DNA from 4 places in the Paenibacillus sp. IHB B 3415 genome. Region 2 is predicted to be linked to each of the others. Evidence: riboswitches for the same ligand, from Rfam matches in the RefSeq annotation. Region 2 holds a riboswitch; each other region holds the start of a gene.
What was found. A riboswitch is a leader RNA that binds a small molecule or an ion and turns the genes downstream of it on or off. The one in region 2 is predicted to bind cyclic di-GMP.
Positions count from the first base shown of each region.

Region 1 (7,439 bases), on a different contig from region 2:
TCCATCGACCAGGAAGATATTATTGTCCAGCCGCTTGTCCCACAACGAATCCCAACTGCTGAAATCGATGCCCTCCGTCATCTCAGGGTTGTAGATGATACCTACCGTCCCCCAGAAATAAGGCACCGAATACAGGTTGCCGGGATCAAAGGACAGATCCATGAATTTGGAACCGATATTGGCCAGATTCGGAAGCTTGCTGTGATCCAGCGGCAGCAGCAGGTTCTCTTCCCGCATCTTGGCAATGGCATAGTCGGAAGGGACCACGACATCGAAGACCGTACCGCCCTGCTCAACCTTGGTCAGCATCGCCTCATTGGAGTCAAAGGTCTGGTAGATCACCGTAATGCCGGTTTCCTCCTGGAACTGCTCCAGCAGCTCGGGATCGATGTAATCGCCCCAGTTGTAGATCGTCAGCGTATTGCCGCCGGAATAGCCCTCGGCCGAGTTCAGCCTGGAGGCCAGGAACATCAGCCCGAATGCTACGATCAGAATCGCCAGAAATGTATTTACCAGCTGTTTCATCTAGGCACCCCCGCTTCAGCAACCGGTTCTGCAATATGCATAGCCGGACGGCTCTTCCGCTGGTTAAGGTAGTAGTAGCCTATTACCAGCAGGATGGTGAAGAGGAAGATCAGTGTCGACAGTGCGTTAATCGACAATGAGACCCCTTGGCGCGCCCTCGAATAGATCTCAACCGACAAGGTGGAATATCCGTTGCCTGTTACGAAGAAGGTTACCGCGAAATCATCCAGGGAATAGGTCAGGGCCATGAAGAATCCGCTGAAGATCCCCGGTTTGATGATCGGCAGAATCACCTTCGTGAGCACATCACGGCGCGTGGCCCCAAGATCCCGGGCGGCGTCGGTCAGTGTCGGACTCATCTCCTGCAGATGCGGCAGGATCATAATGACGGCAATCGGAATGCTGAACGCCACATGCGAGAGCAGAACGGAGGTGAAGCCAAGCTTGATCCCAACAATCGTGAACAGGATCAGGAAGGAGGCTCCGATAATTACATCCGGGCTGACAATCAGCACATTATTCAGCGAGAGCAGCGTATTCTTGGCCCGGCGGCTGCGGACATGCTGAATCGCCAGTGCTCCGATGATCGCAATCAGCGTTGCAATCGCCGAGGACAGCAGCGCAATGACCAGTGTGTTAATCATAATAATCATCAGCCGGGTATCGGCCACGACTTCGCGGTAATAATCCAGCGTGAAGCCCTCGAATTCATGCATGGTTCCGCCGCTGTTGAACGAGTAGTACATCAGATAGAAAATCGGCGCGTACAGAACCAGGAAGACCAGCACCAGATAGATATTCGCGATCCCGTTTTTATTTTTGATTTTGTTTCTATTCTTGCTCTTCACGCGCGTCCTCCTTTCCGCGAGCTGCCCGTAAGAATCATGAACAGCGCCATAATGGCGATCAGGAATACCGCAACCGTGGAGCCCATGCCCCAATCCTGTGTGACCAGGAAATGCTGCTCAATGGCGGTGCCGAGTGTAATCACCCGGTTGCCGGCAATCAGACGCGTAATCATAAACAGCGACAGCGCGGGAATGAATACCGCCATGCAGCCGGAGCGGACCCCGGAGATCGTGAGCGGGAATACAACCCGCCGGAACGTCGTCCAGCCGGAGGCGCCCAAATCACGCGCAGCATCCACCAGCGACAGATTCATCTCATCCAGTGCACTGAAGATCGGCAGAATCATGAATGGAATGAAAATATAGACGGACACAAACACAAAGCTGAAGCCGGTGAATAGGATCTGCTGCTCCCCGAGCCCCACCAGATCAAAGAAATTGTTGACCGGGCCGAAGGTGCCGAAGATACCGATGAAGGCATACGTCTTCAGCAGCAGATTGATCCATGTCGGCAGAATAATCAGCAGCAGCCACAGCTGCTTGTGCTTCGTGCGCGTCAGCAGATAAGCAGCCGGATATGCCACCAAGAGCGAGAACAGTGTGATCAGAAAAGCATACCAGAAGGAATTCAGCATCATTCTCATATATACCGGTGTGAAGAAATTGACGTAGTTATCCAGCGTCAGCTTCCCGTCCAGATCGAACAGGGAGTAATAGATAACCAGCAGCACCGGCGCAATGACAAACAGCGCGATCCACAGGTAATACGGGATGAGATAATACGACTTGCCCTTACTCTTCATGGCTCTCCACCTCGCCGTAAGCCTCCAGACGTTTGTCGAACTCTTCCTCCGTTTCACCGAAACGCATAACATGGATCGCTTCCGGATCAAAATACAGCCCGATTTCGCTGCCGACCTCCGCCTTGCGGGTGGAATGGACCAGCCATTCGTGACCCGAGCCGTCATAGCAGCTGATCTCATAATGCACTCCCCGGAACAGCTGGGAATCTACGCGCACTTTGAGCTTGCCCGCTTCAACGGTGGCAATCTCCAGATCCTCAGGACGGATCACAATTTCCACAGATTCATTCGGCTTCAGACCGGCATCGACGCACTCGAACCGGTGGCCGTTAAACTCAACCACATAGTCCTCAATCATTACGCCCGGTACAATATTCGACTCGCCGATGAAATCCGCCACGAACCGGTTGATCGGTTCATCATAGATATCATTAGGCGTACCGCTCTGCTCAATCTTTCCGCCGTTCATGACGAAGATCCAGTCGGACATTGCCAGCGCTTCTTCCTGGTCATGGGTAACGAAAATGAAGGTGATGCCCAGCCGCTGCTGCATTTCCCGCAGAATATACTGCATCTCCGTGCGCAGCTTAAGGTCCAGTGCCGATAACGGCTCGTCCAGCAGCAGAACCTGCGGCTCGTTGACAATCGCGCGTGCAATTGCGACCCGCTGTCTTTGTCCTCCGGACATTTCATTAATGGCCCGCTGGTCATAGCCGACCAGGTTGACGAAGCGCAGCGCTTCCTGCACCTTTTGATTAATAACATCCTTCTTAAGCTTCTTAATCCGCAGTCCGAAAGCCACATTCTCGAATACGTTCAGGTGCGGAAACAGCGCATAGTCCTGGAATACCGTATTGACCTGCCGCTCGTTGGCGGGAATGTGGTTGATGATTTTACCGTTCAGATAAATAGAACCTTCAGTCGGCTCGGCGAAGCCGGCGATGAGTCGCAGAATGGTCGTTTTCCCGCAGCCCGAGGGGCCCAGCAGAGTATAGAATTTACCGCGTTCAATTTCGAAGCTCACGCCTTTTAATACAGCCTCTTCGTCGTCATATTGCTTAATAACCTGATCAAATGAAATAATAGTGCCTTCCGGGGTAGCTATAGCTAACAACCTCCCTTAACTTATGTAGTACAACCTATTTTACCCGCTTCTTGCGGGAGACAATCCAGAAACAGCATGCTCAGCGCGGATAAGCGACAATTCCTCCCCATGTCGGGCAGACTTCAATATATATAGCATATAGGAATAATCCTATATATGCGATAGCTTACATTATTAAATGCATTGCAGAAACTTAACAAGTTCGTAAAAAATGGACCCGGCGGGGCCTGTTTTGAGGTGCTATAATGAAAACGGCTGAAAAACATAAAATTTTTCTTACATTTGCGAAAGAAGATGACTACCATGAACGAGGGGTTACAAGACCGCCTTGAGAAGTTCGGATTATCCCTTTATATGATACGTGTTACCCTTGCTGCATCACTATCCTGGCTCGCGGTACACAGCCTGTATGGCGACCGTTATCTGTACTTTGCGCCGCTGGCGGCGATTCTTATCACCCAGAGCAGCGTCAAAGCCTCCCTCGAAAAAGGGGTGTACCGGCTGCTCGGTATTGTGCTAGGCGGAATCGCCAGTCTGGTTGTGGGCCGCTTCTTCGATGTTGGTGCGCTCTCGATCCTGCTGATGCTGCTGCTCGGCATAGGCGTAGCCACCGCCTGCCGGATTAATATCCAGGCCGTTTCACAGGTTGGCGTCACTTCCGTCCTGGCGCTCACCTTCTATCATGATGGGTACATCGTCTGGAGAGTCGCCGAAACCTTAATCGGTGTACTGATTGCCTTAATCATAAATATGATTATCGTTCCGCCCAAGGGGTTCGTCAAGGTCAAAGACTTGGCACTGAGGGGCAGCCTGACACTGTCCGATGCCTTAACCGGCCTGACGTCCGGCGGACGGGATGCTACGCAGGCGCTGACCGCGCTTAAGCTTTCCGGTGAACTGCTGGGCAAGAGCAAGCAGCTGCAGAAGGAGCTTCACTTCACGCTCTCCCATTACCAGTGCCGCAAAGAGCTCGGTACGCTGTCACAGGCAACCTCCCATCTCAGCAGGGTGCATTCCTACGTCAAAGGAATTTCCGAAGAGCTCTCGCTGCTCCCTGCCCATTATGCCGCAGCCGACTGGATGACAGAGGTCGTGACGGCAACTGCAGACTGCATTGCCTTATATGGAACCCGGACGCTGTCGGATGCGGAATGCGGGCGTTCGCTCCCCGAGAGCCTGCGCCGCGCCCGTGATGTGCAGCTGGCCTGGTTCTCTGAGCTGCAGGGCCAATGCCCGCTCGCCGCATTCCGTGATCTTGGCGCGGTGTTCTCGCATCTGAACCGGATTCTTGAAGAGATCGAACGTGCCGATTATGCGGCAATCTCAGCCGCAGCACAGCCCGCCAAGGCTGCACCGGCGCGCGCTATACGATTCATACAAAAGGGACTCTCCCATAAGCTATAAGCTTGGGAGCGTCCCTTTTTTTCTGTGCGGTTAAGCCTATTCAGCTTTAGAATACATCCTCATGATCTGTTCCCGTAATAACACTATGCCAAGTGCTGATCTCCTGCTCGAACTGCTCCGCCTTCTCACTGTACCGGGCCAGCGTGTCAATGCCCAGCGGCAAATGTACCGGAGGATGGTCACTGCCTGCCTACATTCCAGCAGATAACCGTTATCCGGCTGGCCCGATTTCTCATATTCAACGGCGATGGACTTGGGCAGCAGCACCATTTGATTCTCCTGCACCACATGCACAAGCCCCGCATAACGGATCGTATAATTCCCTTTCGGCACGAACAGCAGCATATGATGCTCCAGGAATAAAGTGCCCTGTGAGCTCTGACTATGGGCACAGGATTCAATGACCGACAAGTCATTGAATTTCAATTCACTTCCACTCTGCCCTCTCGGTTCAACTGGAATTTACACGCATTGATTTTTAGCGGATTATTGGCAGTCATAGGGCTGAAACATATCATTGTTTGTACAATAATTCAATTAGCAGCACGGGTTGAGCAACAACGGCTTTGTCAGAAGGGGTCCTCCCATAAGCTGTAAGCGCTGGGAAACCAGTTTTTCAGGCAACTTAGAGCTGCACATTTTAAGATTATTGATAAATTGGCAGAATACAGTTGAAAAATAGCTCCTTAAGTACTAGAATTAAGCTTGTTTGCAGAAGTTCCTGCAGCGCAGGAACCAGTTATGACCTTTTTTGTCGATTACAGTCGATTGAAATCGCCTCATGCTGAGTGTATATCATTGATCTATTTCTAAAGGCAAACTTCCTGAAAGGGTAGGACGCAAAGCAATGGGCCTAAGAATGCAGAGACTCCGCGTTTATGGTCGCCAGGCTGCCAATAGAGACCACGTAAGCCATCAGTCACCGGGTGATCCCTCAGGCTTTATGATGCTCTTTTCTGTACGAATGCCATTGATTATACGAAAAAGCGAGGTTAAGCTAATGCCGCAGCAATTCATCGAACCAACCCGATATGATTTCGTGGAATCCTTGATGCTTGAACGTACCGGATTCCTGGATTCTTTCTCTGTGGAGGGCCAGACTTCCGGCGGGATGAATGGAGATAAGGATGGAATCATCCTTGTGCAGAATAATCAGATCTTCATTACTCCCCCGCTCTCTGGCGGCAAGCCCGCCCGGATCTCTGCTGTTCATCCTGTAGTGCTGAAGATCAACTGGAAGACCGTTACAGAGCCTATTGAGGTTACCTCAGCGGATCATATTACCTGGGAAATTTGCGAGAAGCCACAGTATCAGATTACAGTTTCACCTGACAAGCTCAAAGTGCATTTCACCTTGTACCGTGCAGAGAAGTACGCCTGGAATCTGGTCAATTGTCCGGCTTCCTTCGAAGCCGCAGTCCGGGCCGAGCCTAACCGGGCGATGCTGCTGTCCACGCTCACCATAGAACAGATTCTCTCTTCGCTGGATAACCGCTCCATTCTGCGGAATCTGAATATCCCGGCCCTATACGCCGAACTGAACAACCCTACATATCTCCCTGTCTGTATCGCAGAAGGGAGAGCCCCGCTGCCCGGCAAGAAATCAAGGCTGCAGCTATCCCTACCGGAGCATACGCTCACAGGCAATGGAATGCTCCGGGAGGGGCGAACTGCGGAAGCTGCAGATTCCTTAGATTATCTCCGGTTTCCGGGAGCCCCCTTCGCCAGAGAGGGAGAGGTCTTTGCCCGCAAGTTGCCGCCCGAAGAGGGATTTCCCGGATTTGACGTAGAAGGAGGCATCTTGCCTCCACCTCCACCGCAGGATATTTATTTCGCAGCCGGAGACAATGCACGGCTGCTTCCAAACGGGGAGATCGCGGCTCTGCGTACGGGCAGACCCCGCATCTGCGGAGACTCCGGCAGCGTCACAACCTGCGATTTCCCGGCCCTATGCCTCATCACCAAGGAAATGGCGGCAACGGCCCGTGAGATTATGTTTGCAGGTGACATCGTTGTACCCTCAGATATTGAAGGCCCTATGTGTATTGAGGCGTTAGGGAATGTGTATGTCTACGGCAACGTCTGCCAATCTACAATTACGGCTACCGGCAGTATCTATATAAGCGGTCAAGTAACCGGCTGCAGCCTGCACACCGGACTTGCCGGGGTACACCAGCACCGCCTGCACCGCTTCTCCAGTCTGCTGCTGACTGAAGTTGGCGGACTGCGGGAAGCCGCCCGGCTGCTGGCCAAGAATGTAGAATCCCGCCAGCAATCCGTGAAATACGGTCTGGTGGTTATGCTGCTGCTGGAGGATAAGTACAGCCATATAGAGTGTCTGATCAGCGATCTTAAATCCGCACTGCTGTGCATGGAAGGGGCTTCCCAGCCCGGTACGGATCAGCTCAAGCAGATGCTGGAGGTTTTTACCCATCCGGGGCAGTTCACCGAGTTTATCACTGACAGTGTTCTGAACAGCTTCTCCCGGCTGCTGCGTAATCTGTGTGAAGACATTGAACTGCTCCAGGAGGAGCATGTCCTCATTAATATCGCCCGTTCCCATAACAGTATCCTGGAGTCCGGCGGAGAACTGATCCTGCGGGACGCGGACGCAGAAACGGTCTAAGCCTGCTGTAATGTAACCCCTGACAAGTAAAAACGGCTGCCCCTCTTCTGAGGGAGCAGCTGCCCCTCTTCTGAGGGAGCAGCCGTTGTTTATTCCTTGCCCAGACCGGGTACCGGGGTCTGCAGGAC
Region 1 covers NZ_JUEI01000059.1:90,152-97,590, reverse strand. The annotation lists gene QW71_RS24060 (PotD/PotF family extracellular solute-binding protein) at 1-525, opposite strand, end outside; gene QW71_RS24055 (ABC transporter permease) at 522-1,349, opposite strand; gene QW71_RS24050 (ABC transporter permease) at 1,370-2,176, opposite strand; gene QW71_RS24045 (ABC transporter ATP-binding protein) at 2,166-3,290, opposite strand; gene QW71_RS24040 (aromatic acid exporter family protein) at 3,585-4,685, shown strand; gene QW71_RS24035 (hypothetical protein) at 4,722-5,111, opposite strand; cyclic di-GMP riboswitch class I at 5,490-5,583, shown strand; gene QW71_RS24030 (flagellar assembly protein A) at 5,686-7,311, shown strand; gene QW71_RS24025 (DMT family transporter) at 7,401-7,439, opposite strand, start outside.
Region 1: another riboswitch for cyclic di-GMP. It lies ahead of QW71_RS24030 (flagellar assembly protein A); the one in region 2 lies ahead of QW71_RS19555 (PA14 domain-containing protein).

Region 2 (7,439 bases):
GGGCCACCGTCTGCAGATGCGGTGCGATCGTCTTGCCTTTCTTATTCAGCCAGTCGGCTATCGCCAGATTGACTGCTTTGGAACGGTTGAACAGTCCAGGCTCATTATCCACCTCATAATACTGGAAATACTGGCCGTACTGCTTGAAATAATCGGTCAGCTTCTTCTCCGCATCATCCGGCAGTGAACCGTCTTCCTTGAGCTTGATATCACCCGTGTACAGATAGAGGGCAACAGCCTGCATATTATAATCCTTCAGGACCTCGTAGTACTCCCCCATATTCTCACAGGATCTGCCCACATCGCTGGCACAGCTGGTCCGCATAATGTTGCCGCTGTAGGCTAAACCCAGCCATTTCATAATATAAGGCAAATGCGTAACTGCACCTTCGTCAAAATAGAACTGTTTGTTGTTGACCATGGTTCCGGTCAGCGTATAACTCCCGTGAATCGGCTCCTTGACCGAAGTTTTCAGTGCTTCCAGACTAAGGTTATCCCATGTCCACCAGTTGTACTTATCCTCCGCAGCCGAGGAATAGATCCCGCGCGCTGCCCGCAGCGTCAGCTCGTTGGTTCCGCTGATGAGCTGTTCTTTGGGAATGTACAGCTCATAGGTTTTGCGGAAATCGTATTTACTGTCCGTACCGTCCACACCGGCAATCTGAATAATCCCTGACAGCTGCCGGTTGGAGAATACGCTCATCTGCGGTACGGATTTATAGGCATCAAGGATGCTGACACGAAATAAGACCCCGTTAACCGGGATCTTATCCAGCTTGTAGGTAATCCGCAGTTCAGGATTGGTAGCGCCGTGCAGCCCGGACGGGATACTCTGAAGCTCCGCCGTCTTCGCTGCGGTTGAAGCAACGCTGAATACCCCCTTGGCCCCGTTTGATCCGGCTGCTGCAAACTCTGCGGCTGAACCGTCATGCTGGCCAAGCTTCCATAGCACAGTCCCCTCCGGAACTGCGGGACCCGCATCCTTGGCCGCAGATAATTCCGACATGTCAACTTCCACCTCGCCGTTATTTGTCCCATCCTCTCCGAAGACAGAAACGGACAACAGAAACAAGATGATCAATGCTGCAAATTTTAGTAGTAAATGAATGGGTTTATTTCTCTTTGTTTTGAGTCTAGTCCTCATTCCCTTGTCCTCACTTTCTTCCAGGGTGGCTGTAATGTACCGGTTTCCGTAGAGCCTCATTCGTCATGACCAGCTTCATTCCTCAAGGAAGAGTCAGCGCGTTCTGGGGAATCACCGCCTGCTTCTGGCGCGGGCTTTGCCACATCAGACGGACGCTTGCGTCACCGTGATTCTCATAATACTCCACTTTTATATCGTAGGCAGTTGCGGCTGTAAGAGTTATACTTCCCTCCCGGCTGACACCGCTTTGCTTCTTCCAGCTGTCAATGATCAGCTTGCCGCCGATCCACACACGGATGCCGTCATCGGAAGAGGCTGTAAAAGTATACTTTTCACTGTAGACTGGCTTGATCTTACCGGTCCAGCGTACGGAAAAAGAGTCCTTGCCGATTCCCGGCGCCGGTGAATCCCCATGCCAGTTGAAGTCAATCCTGTTATCATTCCGGGTAAGCAGCGGTTTGCCGGACAGCTCCGTATTGCCGAAATATTGCCCCTTGAGACCGTTGCGCGATACCGCAACAATTGTGTTGATCTGAGCATTCAGTGCCAGCTTGTAATCATCCCGTGATACGGTGTACTTATTGCTCATAAAGCTTTGAATTTTCTGAAGATTATTATTCTCGAGCAGCATTTTCCCCCATGTCATCGTATATACCCATTTACTCTGGGTTTGAGACAATATTACAGGGTCTGGAAGCTCTCCGCTCTCCCCGATACCGATGGGTTTGCCGTCAGCCAGCTTCAGAAGGTTCTCGTAATAGGATTGCTTAAAGTCATTGTTATAAATATCGGCTGCCAGTACATCCACCTTGGAGGCACCCGGATAATAATTACTGTAAGGCTTTGCCCACTCATTTGGCGCATTCGGGTTCCATACCCATAGCAGGTTATTCAGCTTATGTGTGTTCACCATACGGTCGTACACTATATCCCACAGCTGGGCAAAGTTATCCTTGTGCCCCCACCAGAACCAGTTGCCGTTCATTTCATGATATGGACGCCATAAAACCGGAACTCCGGCATCCCGCAGTTCTCCCAAGTACCCGGCTACCTCATCCAGCTCGGCGATCAGAGCTTTGTACTGCGGAGTTCCCGGAGTAACGTATGCGTCAAATTTGTCCTGGCTCAGATTCATTTTCACATTAGCCCATTCGGGAGAGGTTCCCGGCAGATTCTGATGGAAGGTCATCGCTACAATGCCTCCGCCTTTGTACCACTTAATGGCACTGTCTACGACAGCCTGACGCTGCCTGGCAATGGTCTCCTCGGACTGGTTGTTGATGGCTCCCAGCTCGTAGCCGTGCAGAACGGCGTACTGTCCGCTTGCGTTCTTAAGCTTATTATTGAATTCATCGGGGCTCTCCAGGTAATCATGCTGGCCGGAGATCATGCCCTTGCCGCTGAGATCGGACAGATAGCTGAGCAGTGCAGCAGCTTCCTTGGAAGCGGAGGGATTAACGGGTTTGATGGAAGCGGCAGGAGTGTTTACGGGGCGTGCTACGGGAAGACTGCGCGCCTCCCCCCATGGCAGAAGTGAAAGGATAAGGATAATTGGAATAATTGTTGTATATAGCCTGTACTTACGGTAAGTGTTCAATATAATCTCCTTTCCCCGGGTTTCACTGCCGCCTTAGGCGTGCAGGTATGCAGTTCTCTGTTAAGAGGCTGCAATGAATTAACCGGATGGTCTATAGCTTAGTAGCCCTGCTAATAGCAGGGCCATTAAGATTGGACTTTATAGGATTTAGAATTGTAACGTCTTAACCAGTATCAGCGCCAATAATGAATACAGCTGCGGGGGTATGATCCTAGGAAGCGGAAGGGAGAAACAGTGCGCTCGCGGGAACCGTTGCCTTAACTTGGCTCGGACTCTCCCACATCAGGCGTGCTCTGGCATCTCCTTGATTCTCGTAGTACTCCACTTGTATATCATATAGCTGACCGGCTGTCAGGCTTATGCTTCCTGTGCGTTCGGTCCCGCTCTGCTTCATCCAGCTGTCAATCACAAGCTCACCATTGATCCGTACGCGGATGCCGTCATCTGAAGTGGTATAAATCTGATAAGTCTCAGTATATAGCGGCTTGAGCTTACCGCTCCAGCGTACAGAGAAGAAATCTATGCCAATTGCGGCATCCGGCGTGCCTTGACGCCAGTTGAAGTCAAGCACTGCATCGGTACGTACCACTGCCGGAGCACCAGACAACGTCATATTATTGAAATATTCCGCAACCATCCCGTTCGCCGCCGGAGCCTCAGCCGTAAGATTCTCCGGTGATGGAGCTTCTGCCGGCGTTGGTGCCAGTGTCGGCGTTGGTGCCGCTGTTGGCGTTGGTGCCGCTGGTGCCGCTGTTGGCGTTGGTGCCGCTGTTGGCGTTGGTGCCGCTGTTGGCGTTGCTGTTGGCACCGGTGTTGGTGTTGATACTGGTAATGGCGTTGCTGTTGGTACTGGTGTTGCAGTCACAGCAGGAGCATCCAAAGCTGCTTTGCTGGCTGAAGAAGCAGCCGTGTTCACAAATAACGCGCTTGTAGGGACAGTTGCCTTCGCCTGGCTTGGACTCTGCCACATCAGACGGATATTGGCATCGCCGGCATTCTCGTAATACTCCACTTTAATATCATACAGCCGGCCTGCTTGCAGGTTTATGCTTCCTGTACGCTCGGTACCACTCTGTTTGGTCCAGCTGTCGATTACAGCTGTGCCGTCAATATAGACGCGGATACCGTCATCGGATGTAGTGATAATCTGATAGGTTTCACTGAAAGACGGTTTGATCTGACCCGTCCAGCGGATAGAGAAGCTATCCACTCCGAGCTTCGCATCCGGCGCTGCCTGGCGCCAGTTAAAGTTCAGCAGCGCATCATTCCGGACCAGAACCGGAGTGCCCGAAAGCGTCATGTTCTTGTAGTATTCCCCCTGAAGACCATTCTTGCCGACGGGGGCCGTCACAGTATCATTGGAAGCAGGGGGCGGCGTCAGTATCGGTATCGGCATTGCAGTCGGTATCGGCGCTGGTGTTGCTGTCGGTACCGGCGTTGGCGTTGCTGTCGGTACCGGCGTTGGCGTTGCTGTTGGTACCGGCGTTGGTGTTGCTGTTGGTACCGGCGTTGGTGTTGCTGTTGGTTGCGGTGAAGCCGCCGCAAATGTGCCTGCTTTATAATCGTCCCGGGTCACAGTATAGCTGTCGCTCATGAAGCCTTTGATGGTAGCATCGGTGTTGGTTTCATACAGCATTTTTCCCCAGCTCATCATATATACCCAATTTTTCTGGGAGAGCTGCAGCTTTGCCGTGCTTGGCATTTGTCCATTCTCGCCAATGGCAATCGGTTTGCCATTCGCAAGGGCGAGCAGGCTGTCATGGTATTTATTCATATAATCGTTCTCATATATATCTGCCGCGAGTACATCCACCTTGTCAGCCCCCGGATAGGTCAGCGCATAAGGATCAGACCAGGCATTGGGTGCATTGGGGTTCCATACCCACAGCAGGTTGTTTAATTTATGAACGTTCACGAAACGGTCATACATAATATTCCAAAGCGCAGCAAAGTTATTTTTCTTCCCCCACCAGAACCAGTTACCGTTCATTTCGTGGTAAGGTCTCCATAGTACGGGCACACCAGCATCCCGCAGACTTTTAAGTGAAACTGCCACTTTGTCCAGATCTGCAATCAATGCAGTGTACTGTGTTGTACCCGGAGTAATATATTTATTGAATTCCGCCTGGCTCAGCGGTTTCTGAACATTGGACCAGAGGTATGCGGTACCGGGCAGATTCTCATGAAAAGTCATGGCTACAATGCCGCCGCCCTTATACCAGTTGATCGCGCTGTTCACCACATTTCTGCGCTGCGCCGCTGCTGTACTTTCCGATTGCCCGCTAATTACGCCCAGTTCATAGCCGTGAAGAGCAGCATATTGTCCGCTGGTTCCCTTCAGCTTGTTGCTGAATTCGTCCGGACTTTCCAGATAGTCATGTTGGCCGGTAATAATGCCTTTTCCAGTGATAGAATACAGATCATCCAGCAATCTGACTGCTTCGGTTGAAGCCTCCGGATTAACGGGCGCTTTGGAACTAGATGCAGCTTCTGCAGATGAAGGCATTCCGCCGAGTCCCAGAGGTACTGCAGTCAATAAAAGGGCCAGAGACAGCACAGTGCACAGCAAACGAGACTTACGGTAAGTTATCAAAATCCATCTTCCTTTCGGTAGCCAGGCTGCCACTCTTGCGAAGGCCCTATAGCTTTGCGTCCCTATCTTTCGATTAGGTTTGCCTTTGTCGTATTGAAGGATTAATCCCTCTTACCGTAAGTATCGTCCCTATTTAGTTTTAATTTAGAGCAAAAATGAAATTTTCTTAATAATTGGTTCTTAATACCTGTTTTGGATTTGTAACAATTGGTTATATAGATAGATTAGACCTACGAAATGAATTGCTGCAAGGCGATATCTTCCCAATCCAGGGTGATTCGGATGTTATCTTCCTCCACCAGCTCAGAGCCGGTCTGCACTTCGATAAATTCCATATCTGTCAATGCCAGGATCGCATGCTTGGTGCCTTCCGGAATCCGTACGACATCCCCCGCCTTCACATTATGCATTTTCTCATTGAGCACAATGCTGGCTTCACCGCTGACAATCGTCCAGATTTCACTGCGTTTGTGATGCAGCTGATAGCTGATATTTTTACCTTCAGAGATAAAGATCCGCTTCGTCAGCACCTCATTGCCTTCCGCATATTTCACATAATCAATTACCTTGTAGTGGCCCCAGCGGCGTTCTTCGTACATCGGTCTTTGTTCAAAAGATTTCAGCACTTCCTTAATGCGCGGGCTCTCCGCCTTGTGCGTAACCAGAATTCCGTCCGGGCTGGCGGCGATAATCAGATCCTTCGCCCCGATCACGGTGATCGGAATGTCCAGTTCGTTGATCAGGCAGGTGCCTTCGGAATCAGCAGTGACGAAGCCTTTGCCGACATGATTGCTGGTCATTTCTTCGGTCAGCGTATTCCAGGTGCCCAGATCCTTCCAGAATCCGGCGTAAGGCTGAACCACGATATTCTCTTCTTTTTCCACCACTTCATAATCAAAACTGATGGAAGCCAGCAGTTTATACTGCTTCTGCAGTTCCTCATAGTTCAGCGGCAGTCCTTTGCGCTGCAGAATATCCAGCAGATAACCTAGACGGAAAGCGAACACGCCGCAGTTCCAGAGTGCGTTCCGGCTGATTAGCTCCTCAGCCTGCTTGCGGTCCGGCTTCTCCTGGAAGTGGCTCACCTGCAGATACCCGCTCGCTCCCGCTTCGGCGCTGGTAGGAATGATATAGCCGTATTTCTCGGAGGCATGCTCCGGAACTACGCCCATCAGCGCCAGATTGGCGCCGCTCTCCAGCATCGTGCTCTCCAGCTGCAGAACGGTATCGAAGAAGGACGACTCCACATAAGGATCGACGGGCAGGATGGCTACCGTCTCGCTTGGTGAAACACCGGCGATCGAATACAGGTAAGCTGCTGTCAATGCAATGGCAGGGAAGGTATCGCGCCGCTCCGGCTCAACGATAATCGGCACCCCGCTGCCCAGCTGGCTCTGAATCATCTCTACCTGGCTGCGGCCGGTAGCCAGGTAGGACGATTCCGCCATTCCTGTCTCCTGCAGCTGTCTCCATACCCGCTGTACCATGGATTCCGGTTCACCTGCCGGGCTTTCCAGTACTTTCAGAAATTGCTTCGAACGTGAATCATTGGACAAAGGCCAGAGCCGTTTACCAGAACCGCCTGATAGAAGTACTAGTTTCATAAGTGAACCCTCCTAAGTTTATGTGATGTCGCCAAAATATCGGATTGTTATTGGGAGCTGGCTGCGTTTCGGAAGCTGAAAGACTGGCTGTTATGAGTGTCACTGCAAGGAATGTTTGGGCCTCCGGCCGCTGCCCGTCTCCAGATTTCCTGATTTAAACCGCTCATCGCGGTAGAAATCCGGAGACAAAGGCGTACGCATTCGCTCCTACAGTTCCAAAATTCCTCTCCGTTCCGTTACATAACAGCTGGCTTATTCGCTTCGCCCGCAGGCGAAGCTCCCGGCTAAAGATCCGGCTATTGCCGCTTGGTTGAGCGGCAATTGAATTAACTGCTGCCGCCTGCTTTAGCGGCGGCAAAGCCATTCACGCTTGTTCCAAGGCGGCGCCGCTCAACTAAGCGGCGGTGAGAGATTTAAGGGATTAAGTGCATCTTGTTCCAAGGGATTTCCGCTCGCTGTAGCAGCGGGGGGAACACAACACTCTTGTTCCAAGGTTTTACG
Region 2 covers NZ_JUEI01000043.1:128,050-135,488, forward strand. The annotation lists gene QW71_RS19540 (discoidin domain-containing protein) at 1-1,006, opposite strand, end outside; gene QW71_RS19545 (glycosyl hydrolase) at 1,227-2,741, opposite strand; gene QW71_RS19555 (PA14 domain-containing protein) at 2,953-5,334, opposite strand; cyclic di-GMP riboswitch class I at 5,348-5,428, opposite strand; gene QW71_RS19560 (sugar phosphate nucleotidyltransferase) at 5,565-6,938, opposite strand.

Region 3 (7,439 bases), on a different contig from region 2:
GGACAATCCGCATCGTACATCTCAATCCCGTAATCATGCACCTTCAAAATGTTATAGCCCCGATCTGTACGGATATCAATGGTTTGCTCTTCTTTGGTAAGCGTTACTGTTTTGAACAGCTTGCCGTCTACCGTTATATTGGCCGTAAGTTCCTTGCCCGGCCCACCTTTATCAGCATCATTTGACAGCCATCTCGGCACGAGGAAAGCGAGCGCAGCAATCAAAACGATAGAAATCAGCAGCACATCTGCGCGTTTCATAGAAATCTCCCTTATTTTTTAATTAAAATCCAGACTTAATAATTATAACGGTCCGCCCGCAATCCTTCAATGAATGTAGTCGTTAATTGTCGCATTTCAATGGCAGTTCACAAAATAGGCACGCAAAGCAGAAGCGGAACCCTCCATAAACTGGATGGCATCCGCTTCTGCAAGAAATATAAGGATAACCGGAAGAACGCGCATCCTTATCCTGTTTTGACGGGATAGCCTGTTTGAATAGGTTCCGGCTTCCGTTCAAAGTAAGACAGAAACAAGCCGGCGAATTCCGGGTCCCATTGAGTGCCCCTTCCCTGCTCCAGAATATCCAGCGCCCGGTCGTGGTCCATCCCTTTGCGGTAAGGGCGGTTAGAGGTCATAGCATCATAGGCATCCGCCACAGCGATAATCCGGCCATGTAAAGGAATATTCGTACCGGCAAGGCCATCCGGATATCCTTTACCGTCATAACGTTCATGATGGGAACGGACGCCGCCCAGATAGGGTGCCATCTTTTCTACCGGTTCAATCTGCCGCAGAATATTCTCTCCAAGCACCGAATGGCTCTTGATCTGGTCAAACTCCTCATCGGTCAGGGCTTCTTCCTTGAACAGGATGCTGTCCCTCACCCCAATCTTGCCAATATCATGCAGCAGGGCCGTCTTGCGCAGATCGTCCAGCTGCTGCCCGGTGAGTCCGGCCAGCTGGCCGATAATGACAGAGTATTCCGCGACACGCAGGGAATGCCCTGCCGTGTAAGGATCACGGGCATCCAGCGCCACAGCCAGTGTAGTGAAGTAGCTGTCGAGCAGCTGCCGGCTCTGTTGCTCCCGGGCCTGCAGCCCCCGGACCATCATATTAAACCCCGCTACAAGCTTAGAGAATTCATCGGAGTATTCATCCTGAACCTGAATCATATTGCCGTCTTTCACATGATTCATTGCCTGATACAGCTCATTAATAGGGTGCTGCACACTGTTGGTCAGCAGCCATGCCGCAATAGAGGAGAAGAGCGTGCCGATCAACAGCACCATACTCGCCCAGGCCCAGTAACTTTGAAGCCCCACCACAACTACAGGACCCTCATGACCATTCAGGCGAATATGGGTAGCCATGATAAACAGGAACAGCGGAAAGGTGCCGATCAACATACAGCTCACCAGAAATTTGGGACGGATAGGTACAAATACATGACCTTCCAGAGAAAAGTCGACACCGTACTGCTCCAGCGCCCGGTTCCTGAATTCTTTGATCAGCGGAATAATGGCCGTACAGGTCAGAAAAAATTCAATCAGCGCATGCATACACGCCACAAGAACAGCGCCGCACATAGCCAGAATCAGATAAAAATACGGGATAGTGATCCAGCCGTTGTAGATCATCCAGAATGTCATCAGGACAGCCGGGAGGGACAAGCCCAGAAGGTGAGGCCCCATAATCCGCTGAACCGCGCGCTTCGGCAATTGATGTGTATGCAGATACGCCTCTTCCAGCATAGACAAAGTAAGGTTCTCTTCATACAGCGCAGTGCGTATCGGTCTGATCTGATTGATAAAAACACCGATCTCCATGACCGCCATAATCACGAATGACAGGACGAGCACAAGCAAGAGCCTGAAGTATTCAATGCTGCTAATCTCCAGAGAGGAGAGCAGAATCAAACTTCCTACTGCCAGCACCGCTACAGCTGAGCCGAACATATAATTCCGGATCTGATTTTTCAAAAATCTTCTGTATAATCTCATCTGTCCCATCATCCGTCCCGGCCTCAGCCCAATATCGGCTTGCTTTTCTATACATCACATGTTATAATAGTATAATATTTGTTTTCGTGTATGATTATCCCCATCAAGAAGATGTCAGGCCGGTGAATTACTTGTCTTTATTATCGGCAGTTTGGACACAAAATCTTACGTTTTCTTGCAGTACTTTTCCTTTTTATGAGATTAAATTCGAACATAGCATTCCGATTCGCACTGGCGCGGCCACGGAGCCGCAAGGACAAAAGAGAGGTAGGGCTTTTGTCGTATTGGAAGGATTTCTCTCGCCACACGGCTGCTGGAAATAACAAGGAACAACGACACCCGTTTCGCTCACAAACGGCGGGGGATTCATATACCGATAAGACATGGCTGTGCTGCTTCCCTGACGCAGGGAAAGGCCCCATGTGTGGAACATAATAAGCGCCCGATACCCGCTGTTTGCGGATATCGGCGATACCCGCTGTTTGCGGATATCGGGCGCGTCTACGTTCCGGGGACTTTTTTTAGACCCAATCAGCCGCTGCCGGGCTGTGTATATAACGTTCCACGAAATCGCCTACTGTGCGGATATACTCCCTTTTATCCGTATCATAGGCAAGACCATGCCCCGCTCCATGCACCACCAGCTTCTCCTTCGGACTCTTGCAGGCACCATACAGCTCATCCATCATCGCAAAAGGCACAAACTTATCCGCATCTCCATGGATAAACAGAATCGGCACCCGGGCTTTACGCACCTGATTCAGCGCTGACGCTTCACCGAAATAATAGCCGGCCTTCATCCGCGTTACCAGGCTGGCAATCTGCACAAAGGGAAAGCCCGGCAGATGATACATCCGCCACAGCTGGTAAGTCAGCTGCGCTTTGACTGAGGTGTAGCCGCAATCGGCGACAATGGCTTTGACCTGCGGAGGAAGCTGTTCACCGGCGGTCATTAGCACTGTCGATCCGCCCATAGATACGCCATGCAGCACAATTTGCGCCTCCGGCCCGGTCTCCTGCAGAATAAATCCGATCCACTGCAGATAATCACGGCGCTCCGGCCAACCGAAGCCAATGTAGTCCCCTTCGCTCTTCCCGTGACCTCTGGCGTCAGGCAGCAGTACATTATATCCCAGGTTGTCATAATAGTTTTTGGCGGTTGCCCCCATATCCTTAGCCTTGCCGGAATATCCGTGGGCAATAATTACGGTACGGCCCGCAGCACGTTCCGAAGCCAGATAATAGCCTCGCAGCTTCAGTCCATCTTCCGAGACCAGCTCCACTTCCCGGAAGTTCTGCCGTGCTACCCATTCCGCCCCTTCCCCCCACGAAGCCCCGGCTACCGGCGGGTCCACCTTCAGATCCGGCGTCTTGCCCAGGAATTCCTTGGGTGCCCGCTTAATAGCCACTCCATAAAAGTAAAATCCGGCATAAGCCAAACTCCCCGCGACAACAACCATCACCACTAGCAGGTATATACTCCACATAACGTTCACCCTTTCAGTAAGTAACCATCCCTTTGAGGAAATGTGTATTCTTGCTTATGAATAATTTGAGCCTAGTATAGCATGGTATCCATTCAACTAAAAACACTGCCGTCAGTCCGGCGCTGCCTGCTTCAACCAAGTGTAAGCTGCGAATAGAATGCGCCCCCGTATACAAAAAGGCTGCTTCCCGGAGAATCTCTCTCCGGCAGCAGCCCTCATCCAAACACAGCGGCATAATAATAATTATTTGCGCTTGTTCGCTCTGGCGGTTCTTCTAAGAAGCAGGCCCAGACCGGCAAGAGCAACACCCGTAATATAGTACGGTGCAGGACTTGATTCACCCGTCTGCGGCAGGGTTTGCTCTGCAGTCACACTGCCCAGAGGAATCTCGTCATCGATAATGATTTCTTCAGGTGCCGGTCCTGCTACAGGTGATGGTGCAGGTGCAGGAACCTCCACAACTGGCTGTGGCGCTGTTGTCAACAACGTCACAACCGGTGATGCTGCCGGCCCGAGAGGAACCGGGTCATCATTAATAGTAGTGTCGGTATCAGTCACAATAGTCCCAATCACTGTCGGAGCCGTTGATGTCGGAAATACGAAGCTTGGGACAAAGACGCTCGTGCTGGTTGCTGTTGGTGCCGCTGTAGGCGCTGTTGTCGGTGCCGCGGTCGGCACTGTTGTTGGCGTCGCTGTCGGTGTAGCCGTAGGCGCTGTTGTTGGCGTCACTGCCGGTGTCGCAGTTGGCGCTGTTGTCGGCGTCGCCGTTGGTGCCGCTGTTGGCGCTGTTGTTGGCGTCGCTGTCGGCGTTACTGTCGGTGTTGTTGTTGGCGTTTCCGTTGGTGCCGCTGTCGGTGTTGCCGTTGGCGTCGCTGTTGGCGTCGGCGTTGCCGTTGGTGCCGCTGTTGGCGTCGGCGTCACTGTCGGTGTCGCTGTTGGCGTCGGCGTTGCCGTTGGCGCTGTTGTCGGCGTTGCCGTTGTTGGCGTTGGCGCTGTTGTTGGTGTTGCCGTAGGCGCTGTTGTCGGCGTCGCCGTTGGTGCCGCTGTTGGCGTTGTTGTTGGCGTTGCCGTTGGCGTCGCTGCTGGTGTCGCTGTCGGTGTTGCCGTTGGTGTTGGCGTTGGCGTCGCTACTGGTGTCGCCGTTGGTGTCGGCGTCACTGCTGGTGTCGCCGTTGGCGTCGGCGTCGCTGCCGGTGTTGCCGTTGGCATTGGCGTCACTGCCGGTGTCGCTGTTGGCGTCGGCGGATCTTGCCCCTTATAAGGAATATGGTGGGATTCCCCCGATCCTGAGAGCGAAGCTCCGATCAGATTCCCGTTGATTTGACCATTATTAAATTGAATAGAGGCATATGGAGCCAGCACAGATCCCAAAACTCCGATACCTTCGATATGAAGACTGGTCGCTTGACTGAAGTTATATAACACTTTACCGTTCATAGCGTTATCCTTATTTCCGTTACCATTAATTCCAGTCCCCATATTCTTCATAGTTATTGAAGTACCGGAGATATTAACTATAGCTGTTGAGCCATCAGGAATCTTAATTCTCAACTCATTTGCACTAGACAGCTTACTCCCGTCCACAGTAAATATGTTAACACCCGAATTTGTACCTTCCAAAAAGAAATTACCGGAATTGGCAGTGGTAACCCCGTTAACAGGCTGAGAAGCAAGCTGCTGAGATTTCTCACGGAGCACACTAAACTCGGCTGAAAAGTCCACAACATTTATTTTTTGTTGTAAGCTTCCTGTCCCCCCGCGCGGGCCTCCGCTGCCGCTATAACTCCCCCCATAGACTACATCACCCACGGTTTCTCCCTGTGAATAATACAGATTACCACCGGCGATGAGAGAGTAGGCTTCCTTCGTTTCCTCACTAGTAAGACTATGTCCCACAGAGTAATTAACATTTAAATTCACGTTTCCGCCGGCAGCTAATCGGCCTTCAATATCACTATGCTTAACATCAACATCTCCCAATATGAACACATTATACTTGGATGCATTGCCCGGCAAAGAGTTGCCCTCGGCTTTAACTGAGATGCTCCCCAGTGAAATAATTCCGCCGCTTCCCACAATCAGAACTGCTATAAGTCCGAACACCGTAAGACGTTTGAATTTTTTTAATTGGAACATACAGGCTCACCTCACAGTTAATATAGATATAGGCCACATTTATATAACAAAAAAAGACCGCCGGAAAGAGGATTGCTCTCTTTACGGCAGTCGGACGATCGTTGCGCTCCATCGCGCTTTAGACTCCTGGACTTTGCGTCCCGTCCTTTCGAACGGTTTGCGTTTATACGTCAGTGAAAGATTAGGTTGTGAAATTATGTACTAAATCAAACTTTTATACTAATGTCTATGACATTCGTTACTTTGGAACTATTTTTAGTTTATCCGCTATCAAGGCTGATTGTCAATGAAATCCTTTGAAACATCTGGTAATAGATTATATCTGCTGATTCATTCCAAAGCACTGTTATAAAAGGGTTTTTTAAAGAAACTTTTGCTTTTCCACCTAAATCCTGATCCTCTCATCGCTCTCGATGGCACCTATAAGGATATTTTGAAACCATGTATAAAGAACTAATTTTAATATCGCAAATTTTAATATAAACACGAGGCCCAATGATCGTAAAGACGCACCTCTTTCTCCTTAGCACATTTTCTTTTACAAGGAAATATAACAACAAATGTATATCCCATATAAAAAAGGCTGCTTTCAGGAGAACGTCTTCTCCCAAAGCAGCCTTTTCGCAATTTAGCGGTGATATCGCCAGCCTTTCGGAAAGGCTCTTACGGATTGCATTTATTTACGTTTATCTGTTCTGGATCTTCTGCCGAGGAATATTCCCAGTCCTGCAAGAGCTAAACCGACTAAGTAATAAGGAGCCGGACTGGATTCACCAGTCTTCGGGAGCGCGGCATCTGCAGGTACATTACCTAACGGAATCTCTTCATCAATGATTGTCACAATCGGCGTTGGACTCGGTGTTGCGCTTGGGCTTGGTGTTGGCGTTAGGGTTGGACTTGGTGTTACTACTAACGGCTGAGGTGTTGCTGTTGCCACAGGGCCCAAAGGCAGCGGATCATCAATAATTATGGTATCTGGATTTACAATATAGCCGATTATTGGAGTCGGCGTTGGCACTACATTAATAAAGACGGGCGGTGCAGACGATGGCACTGGTGCCGGTGGTAATGTCGGTGCTGGTGTTGCCGTTGGTGTTGGTGTTGGTGTTGGTGTTGATGTTGGTGTTGGTGTTGGTGTTGGCGTTGGTGTTGGTGTTGGTGTTGGTGTTGGTGTTGGTGTTGGTGTTGGTGTTGGTGTTGGTGTTGGTGTTGGTGTTGGTGTTGGTGTTGGTGTTGGTGTTGCTGTTGGCGTTGGTGTTGGTGTTGCTGTTGGTGTTGGTGCTGCTGTTGGTGTCGGTGCAGCCGTTGGCGTTGGTGTTGGTGCAGTTGTTGGCGTTGGTGTCGGTGCTGCCGTTGGCGTTGGCGTTGGTGCAGCCGTTGGCGTTGGTGTCGGTGCCGCTGTTGGCGTTGGTGTAGGCTCTGTTGTTGGTGTTGGTGTTGGTTCTGCTGTTGGCGTTGGTGTTGGCGCTGCCGTTGGTGTCGGTGTTGGATCTGCCGTTGGCGTTGGTGTCGGTTCTGCCGTTGGTGTTGGTGTTGGCTCTGCGGTTGGCGTTGGCGTCGGTGCTGCTGTTGGCGTTGGCGTTGGTTCTACTGTTGGTGTTGGTGCTGGTGTCGGTTCTGTCGTTGGCGTTGGCGCTGCCGTTGGTGTCGGTGTTGGCTCTGCCGTTGGCGTTGCTGTCGGTTCTGCTGTAGGTGTTGGTGTTGGCGTTGGTGCTGCTGTTGGTATTGGTGTTGGTGTTGGTGCTGCTGTTGGCGTTGGTGTTGGTGCTGCTGTTGGTGTCGGTGCAGCCGTTGGCGTTGGTGTTGGATCTGCC
Region 3 covers NZ_JUEI01000122.1:37,187-44,625, forward strand. The annotation lists gene QW71_RS33815 (NusG domain II-containing protein) at 1-260, opposite strand, end outside; gene QW71_RS33820 (HD domain-containing phosphohydrolase) at 467-1,981, opposite strand; gene QW71_RS33825 (alpha/beta hydrolase) at 2,524-3,489, opposite strand; gene QW71_RS39440 (choice-of-anchor A family protein) at 3,733-5,625, opposite strand; cyclic di-GMP riboswitch class I at 5,708-5,797, opposite strand; partial or broken gene QW71_RS40235 (LPXTG cell wall anchor domain-containing protein) at 6,302-7,439, opposite strand, start outside.
Region 3: another riboswitch for cyclic di-GMP. It lies ahead of QW71_RS39440 (choice-of-anchor A family protein); the one in region 2 lies ahead of QW71_RS19555 (PA14 domain-containing protein).

Region 4 (7,439 bases), on a different contig from region 2:
CGGAACGCCGGTCTATCCGGCGATCGTCTGGCAGGACCGCCGGACTGCGGAGCAGTGTGAGGCGCTTAAGGCACAGGGAATGGCCGGAGAGATCGCTGAGAAGACGGGTCTTGTCATCGATGCGTATTTCTCGGCAACGAAGCTGGCCTGGATTCTGGACCATGTGCCGGGGGCCAGAGAGCGGGCGGACCGGGGGGAGCTGCTGGCCGGAACCATAGACAGCTGGCTGATCTGGAAGCTTACAGGAGGCGCTGTGCATGCTACGGATGTTACCAATGCTTCACGTACCATGCTCTACAATTTGCATGAGCGTAAATGGGATGACGGCCTAATCGAAGCGCTGCGCATTCCGCCCTCGATTCTGCCTGAAGTGAGGATGTCAGGCGGGGACTTCGGAGCTGCAGACAAGCAGTGGTTCGGTGTAGACATCCCCATCCGTTCTGTGCTTGGGGACCAGCAGGCGGCATTGTTCGGTCATACCTGCCTGGAGGCAGGCAGCGCCAAGAACACCTACGGCACAGGCTGTTTCATTCTGATGAACACAGGCACTGAGGCAGTGACTTCGAGTCATGGCCTGTTGACCACGGTAGCCTGGGGCATGGGAGACGAACTCTATTATGCCCTTGAGGGCAGTGTGTTCGTGGCTGGAGCAGCGGTACAATGGCTGCAGGAGGGCTTGGGGCTGATCGTAGCTCCGGCCGACTCGGAAGAGAAGGCGAGTGAGGTGGAGGACAGTGAGGGGGTTGTGGTCGTGCCGGCCTTTACCGGCCTTGGTGCACCCTACTGGGATATGTATGCCAGGGGTGCCGTGTTCGGACTGACCCGGGGAACGACTGCCGGACATCTGGTCCGCGCAACGCTGGAGTCGCTGGCCTTTCAATCCCGCGATGTCATCGGGGCGATGGAAAAAGACGCAGGCATGCCGCTCAGCGGACTGAGAGTGGATGGAGGCGCCGTGCGTAATAATCTGCTGATGCAGTTCCAGGCGGACATTCTTGGGAGCGACGTAACCCGCACAACGTATGCGGAGACCACAGCGCTCGGCGCTGCGCTGCTGGCAGGACTCACCTCCGGCATATGGACCCGGGAGCAGCTGGAGAGCTTCAATAAGGCCGAGAAGGTATTCTCGCCGCAGATGGAGACGGAAGAGCGTGAGCGCCGTTACAACGCCTGGCAGGACGCGGTGTCCCGGACAATGGGCTGGGAGAAGCATGAAGGACAGAGGTAAGGAGAACAGCTGTTGATATGACAGGCTGCGCTTACCGAATGAATCGGATAAATTCACCTCAGGCAGGATGAACGCTGCAGGTTCTGTCTGGGGAGAGTCGAGCCCTGATGTATACATAAAGAAACAGCCCGCTGGCAGGAGTTCTGCTGCGGGCTGTTTGGATATTAACAAGAAACTATAAGTTCAACAGCTAAGATTAATACTCCATTACAAAAGCGACGTTCTGCCATCCGGCGCCTACTGTCCAGAACAGGACCTTATCTCCGCGTTCCAGCTGTCCGGTAGTCACTGCTTTGTGCAGGGCGATAAACGGGCTGCTGGTGGAGGTGTAGCCGAATTCATCCCCGATGTAGACGGCTGCATCAGCGTCAATTCCGGTTTTGCCGGAAACGGCCTTGATGTTCGGAAGTGACAACTGCGAGAAGCAGGCGGCCTTGATGGATTCAGGTGCGATTCCGTTATTGCTGAGCAGGGTGTTGATCGATTCTGAAGCAGCATCCACACAGATGGAATCATCGAACGGGATGAACTTCACATTGAATTCTCCGGCAGCCACACCTGTACGTCCGAGATTAGCTAAACCTTCCGCCGGGAACAGCGAGTTGCCGTAGACGCAGGTATCGGTCTGATAGATCGAATCGATGAAGCCTACCGAATTCTCGTCACGCTCCAGAATGAGCGCGGCAGCTGCATCGCCGAAGTTGGCGTAATATACCGGGTCATTCTTGTTCGCATGCGGGGCAACGTAGTCAGAACCGATGACAAGTGCACGGCGGATTCTCGGGTTCGCCATCATTTGACGGCTGACCTGTTCAACCGAAGCGGTCATTCCTGCACAGTTGGCATTACTGTCGATACAGATCGTATGCGATGCACCATTAATCAGGCGGTGAATCATCAATGAGTTCGTTGGGAAAATATATTCAGGAGTCTGGCTTGCATAAGCGATCAGGTCAATGTCTGCGCCGGTCAGGCCGGTCTTGTCCAGTACATTGCTTGCGGCTTCAAAAGCCATCGTCAGGGAGTTCTCATCCTTGCTGTCGATACTGTAGCGGTTTTCACGGCCAAGAGCAGCCAGCAGGCCACGGATATCAATTCCCTTCTCATCGAAGTGCTGAATGAAAAAGTCATTGCCGATGCTTTTGCTTGGATGATAGATATCAATGTCCTTAATGCGAATCCCTGCCATAGTAAACCTCCTAAAAGTTTTGTAGCCCGTAAGCATACACTTAGTTTCGTGAGCGAATCTTGCGTTTCAAACCGCTAATAATGGTTTAAAAATAAGTTAACTTAAGCTTGTACCGTGGATGTGATTTCCAGGTTTTCGAGTCCTGCTTTGCGGCCCAGACGCGCCAGCTGCATTTTGAGAATAGGGTTATTCTCAAGGGTAAGGCTCACTTTTTGGAAACCGTCTGCCTTGAACATGATGAAGCAGCCTTCGAGCAACGGCACAACATCAGGAGCGGTTACATTAAGCTTGCGGCAATCGATATCCAGTGCATATTCGGACGGGTTGATCGGATTGATGGTCTGCTGATAGGCTTGTATCGATTTAAGACCGTCCTCGTTCGAGAAGGTTCCTTCCAGATCGATGTTAATTACTTTCTTCGCAGTGTCCGTCTTCAAAATAAATTGTCCCATGTTCATCTCTCCCATAATTTTAATTGCATGATTATTCAGAGTGACCTGATGATTCATCATGTTAATATCCCGAAAAACTACGTTCCTACGACTAAATTCGACAAAGTAAACTTGGTTTTGGGATATTTTGCCTTCATTATAACCAGAACTTTCTTAAATACGCAATACAAAAGTCGAATGATGTAATATTATGCTATTAATTAACGAATTTCTTCCAGCGTCTCCAGCAGAACATTGAACGCCGAGATTACTCTGGGTGCGCCGATACAAGGTGTCAGGTGTAGCAGGATACCTTTGATTTGATCTACGGTCATCCCCACGCGGAGCGCCATTACATAGTGAACACCCAACTGCTCAAATTGTCCCATGGTGATCAAAGAAGAGATGACAGCAATTTCTTTCCAGTCAGAACCGATGGTGGTCCGCTGAAAAATATCACCGTATGCATTGCCCATGATATACTCGGCTAATTCGGGAAAATGCTCTTTAATAGGAGCTAGGGCTTTGGCCCCATAGTCCCCGGAAAGATTGGTGAAATGATCCAGTCCGCTGTCTACGTTCATATTCACTTGTTTGCCTCCTGATAGTAAGTTAGAGAATCTGTAAGATACAGCCTAGTTGAGATCCAGTGTACGGTGGGCCGTAGGAGGCACTTCGTCACGGTCGGTCAACAGCTCAATAACGGCTACGCGGTTAAGTTCAACTGCTTGGCTGATTGCAGACGCAAACTCCTCTTGCGTCTCCGCGCGGAAGCCGGTGGCTCCCAGGGACTCAGCAAACTTCACTGCATCCAGAGGGACTTCGAAAAGCGTTCCATCGATACGGCCGGTTGTTTTTTCCATACCCTTAAGTGCCATATCCAGCTGCATATTGTTCACAACAATGAAAATAACCGGGATATTCTTGCAAACCGCTGTGTTAATTTCAGTTCCGAGCATCATGAAACAGCCGTCACCGGTAATGCAGAAGACCGTCTCTTCCGGCGAAGCAGCCTTGGCACCGATGGCCATGCCGATTGAATTCCCCATGCAGGCGAAGTAGGCATCAAATACAAAGCTCCCCGGTTTCTTCACGTTGAACCATTTGACCGCATTGAAGCCGTGGCTGCCGTCATCAACAAACACGCTGCTGTTGTATGGAATCAAATCGCTCATCGTGCTCATTACCGAAGCCAGCGAGAGCTTGGACAGCACAGGCAGTTCTTCAGTATAGTGATTGGAGATCTCTATTTCACGTCTGGTTATGGTGGACGGATCAATCTTGCTGAGATACAGCTCCAAGTTGTCACGCAAATCGCCGCCGACGGAAAGGGTACGGGAAGTCAATATTTTACCGACAAAGGTTGGATCCACATCAAACTGGATCAGCTGTTCCGGATGATTCTCCCTCTTAAGATTGCATATGGTCATATCGCTCAGACGCGAACCAAGCACGATAAACAGATCACTGTTGTTCAACATCTCATCCCCGTGCGTACATCCGCCAACGCCCACAGGACCGTGATAGAGCGGGTGATCCGCAGCAATGGCTCCTTTACCACCGGGAGAGGTTACTACAGGTATGTTGAAGGTCTCGGCCAATTGAACCAGTTCCTTGTGCGCACCGGAGCGGTTAACCCCTTTACCCGCAATGATCAGAGGTCTGCTGGAAGCATTGATCGCTGAAATGACCCGTTCGTAGTTGGCGTAGCTGACGAGCCTTTCCCGCTGCGGAAGGACAATCCGGCATTCTTCAAGGCGCTCGGTCTGAACATCAAACGGAATACATAAATGAACAGGTCCTTTCTTGTCACCAAGGGCGATAGACAGGGCATGATTGAAAATCGTACCGAAATGGTCGCCGCGTTCAACTAGCTTGCTGAAAAGAGTGGCCGGTCTGAACATGTCCGCCAAATCGGCGAGATAGGATGTGGAATCCTGACACTGGGGAATCCCCAGCTCTTTAATGGATTGATGACCGGTAATGAAGAGCACCGGGAGATTGTTGGCTTTGGCGTGTGCTGCTGCGGTTAGCAGGTTCGTTCCGCCTGGACCGGAGGTGCCGAAGGCTACCCCGAGACTGCCTGTTTTCAGTGCATAGCCGCCTGCTGCGAAGCCGGAGCTGGACTCATGCCGGCCGGGAATAAACTCAATGCCACAGTCAACAAGTTTGAGAGCTATAGGACAAATGGACTTGCCAATAATACCAAAAGAATGTGTTACCCCAAGATCGCGTAATGCTTCCGCCATATAATCTGCAACTGTCTTCAGAACATCCACCCCACAAGTTGTTTTTTGATTGTATGCTAGCAATAGAAAACCTGTACTCGAAATAGGAGCACAGGCCTGTTGCACGAATCACTATTACTGAACGCGGATTCCCGGACGTTCATAGTTTTTCAGCAACCTGGCTGTCATGATCTCACCGGATAAGTGAGACTGTAGATCCATGGCTTTGCGTCATTCCCTTTCGGTGAATTTTGCCTCATATGTTGTTATCAATACAGCGAAGGATAATTTTCCTTTACAATATATTCCTCGCTCGCCTTTTGTCAATAAGCCCTTTGCAGCAAAACGCGAAATTTGGCGAATATTCAGATGTAATAGGAGATGAAATATTAGATATTCAAACTTTTGAAAATGGATGCGTCTGGAAGACCAAAGTCTTATAATGCAAATGCAGAAAAAGAGCAGAATTTAATCAGCATAAGCCATAAGCCTCATAACATTAGAGGAACCTCATGAAACCATTCATATGTATTAGAATTATAGGCTGGGAGAACCCGGGAATAGGTCTTAAGAAATGGGTAATTGAAATTTAAAATAATGTTAGTTTATTAGTAATAAAGAATTAGCAGTAAAGAAGTGCAAAGGCGTTTTTTTAGGGTTATGCACTATTTTAACACTTTGTGAATATTACATTACAATCTTCTTTTTTCATGCCAAAAAGAGACCATTCCCGCAGACTGCTCTGCGGAAAAGGTCTCTTTGGGCTGCTGCTAGAATTTGAAAATATGGATTGTTTTTTGCAGCTGGAAGACAGATTGTGTCATTTTCTCGGTCTCTTCCGCTACGGACTGCAGGGCATGAATTTGTTCGTTCATCGCTGCGGATACCTCCTCGGTACCTGCTGCCGTCTCCTGGGTAATAGCCGAGATATTCTCGATCGCCCCGGAGATCTTGAGCGCACTCTCCAGCATCAGATCACTCTCTGCGGAGAAGGAGGAGATCTGCTCGGTTATGTATTGGACACTATGTACGATCTGCGCGAAAATATGTGCGGTTTCCGTAATCATCTCGTTCTGCACCTGAACAACCTCTTCATTAATAGCGATGTTATCGATAGCCTGCTTGATATCGGCCTCGATGCTGCGGACCAGCCCGAATACTTCCTTGGTGGAGGCGGTTGATTCTTCGGCAAGCTTGCGCACCTCCTGGGCTACAACTGCGAAACCGCGTCCGTGCTCGCCTGCGCGTGCAGCTTCAATCGAGGCGTTAAGCGACAAAAGATTGGTCTGTTCGGCAATTTCCGTGATGGTCTTGGTAATCATGGTAATTCCGCGGGCATTCTGTGAGAGCGCTTCGATCGTATCTGCTACTTTTTGTGTAGCCTGGATATTCTTCCGCATGCCTTCGGCTTGAGTGTCCACGGACTGGCGTCCCTTTTCAACCAGCTCCAGCGTATGGGTAGAGCGTTTATTCATTTCCTTGGTAGAGTTCGTATAATTGGAGACTTTGGTTTCGATATCTTTGATCGATTCCGTCATGTCGGCAATATCCACCGAGATTTCATTCGCACCCAGGGCAAGTTCGTTGGAAGAGGAGGCTACTTGTGCCATTACGATCTTCAGGTTCTGGTTCTTGTCCTCAATACCCCGGCTGGCATCCATAACCTGGCGGGTAAGCTGTGAAACGTCGGTTAAGATCTTCTTCAATTTATCGATCATAGTGTTGAAGGAGCGGCTGATGTCGCCCATTGATCCGTTCTCGTCTGCACGGCTGGTGAAGTCGCCTTTGGCGATCGTATGCGTCACATTGGAGATATCCTCAAATGAAGATGTAAGCGTTCTCTCAATGAAGCGCGCAAGCGGGTAGGTCAGTGCAGCCAATACCGCAATTAGAATAATACCGATAATCACCTTTCCCATTGCAATGAGCGTAATTAACACAGGGACAGCGAATAAAGCGGCAACCAGGTAACATCCGGCAACGATTCTTTGTTTTAACGGCAGCTTGTTCATCCAGTCCATAGACTATAGTTCCCCCTAGAAATAAATATTGTGCATTGTAATATTATAGGGGATTAAAGCGTAATCGGTCTATTGTAAGAACTGACATAAAACTTCTTTCCGGGCTGCTCCAAAAAAGTATGTTTACACATTGTCTTCATATAATGCAGCCGCTTCCCGCAGAGTGGCGGCAACATTGTCTGCAAGCTCCGCCGGAGCGGTAACTCTAATGCCCGGGCTTAGGGATAAGATGATCCGGCAGGCAGACTCCGGCGTATTGAATTCGGCTTCGACTGAGTGCCAGCCGGGTGAGGCTGAATGCTCCTGGAATAGTACGGAAACATAACGTTCTTGTTTAAGATC
Region 4 covers NZ_JUEI01000041.1:52,718-60,156, forward strand. The annotation lists gene glpK (glycerol kinase GlpK) at 1-1,228, shown strand, start outside; gene QW71_RS18560 (3-oxoacyl-[acyl-carrier-protein] synthase III C-terminal domain-containing protein) at 1,425-2,417, opposite strand; gene QW71_RS18565 (hypothetical protein) at 2,519-2,869, opposite strand; gene QW71_RS18570 (carboxymuconolactone decarboxylase family protein) at 3,070-3,432, opposite strand; gene QW71_RS18575 (thiamine pyrophosphate-binding protein) at 3,484-5,097, opposite strand; cyclic di-GMP riboswitch class I at 5,246-5,342, opposite strand; gene QW71_RS18580 (methyl-accepting chemotaxis protein) at 5,847-7,097, opposite strand; gene QW71_RS18585 (YafY family protein) at 7,221-7,439, opposite strand, start outside.
Region 4: another riboswitch for cyclic di-GMP. It lies ahead of QW71_RS18575 (thiamine pyrophosphate-binding protein); the one in region 2 lies ahead of QW71_RS19555 (PA14 domain-containing protein).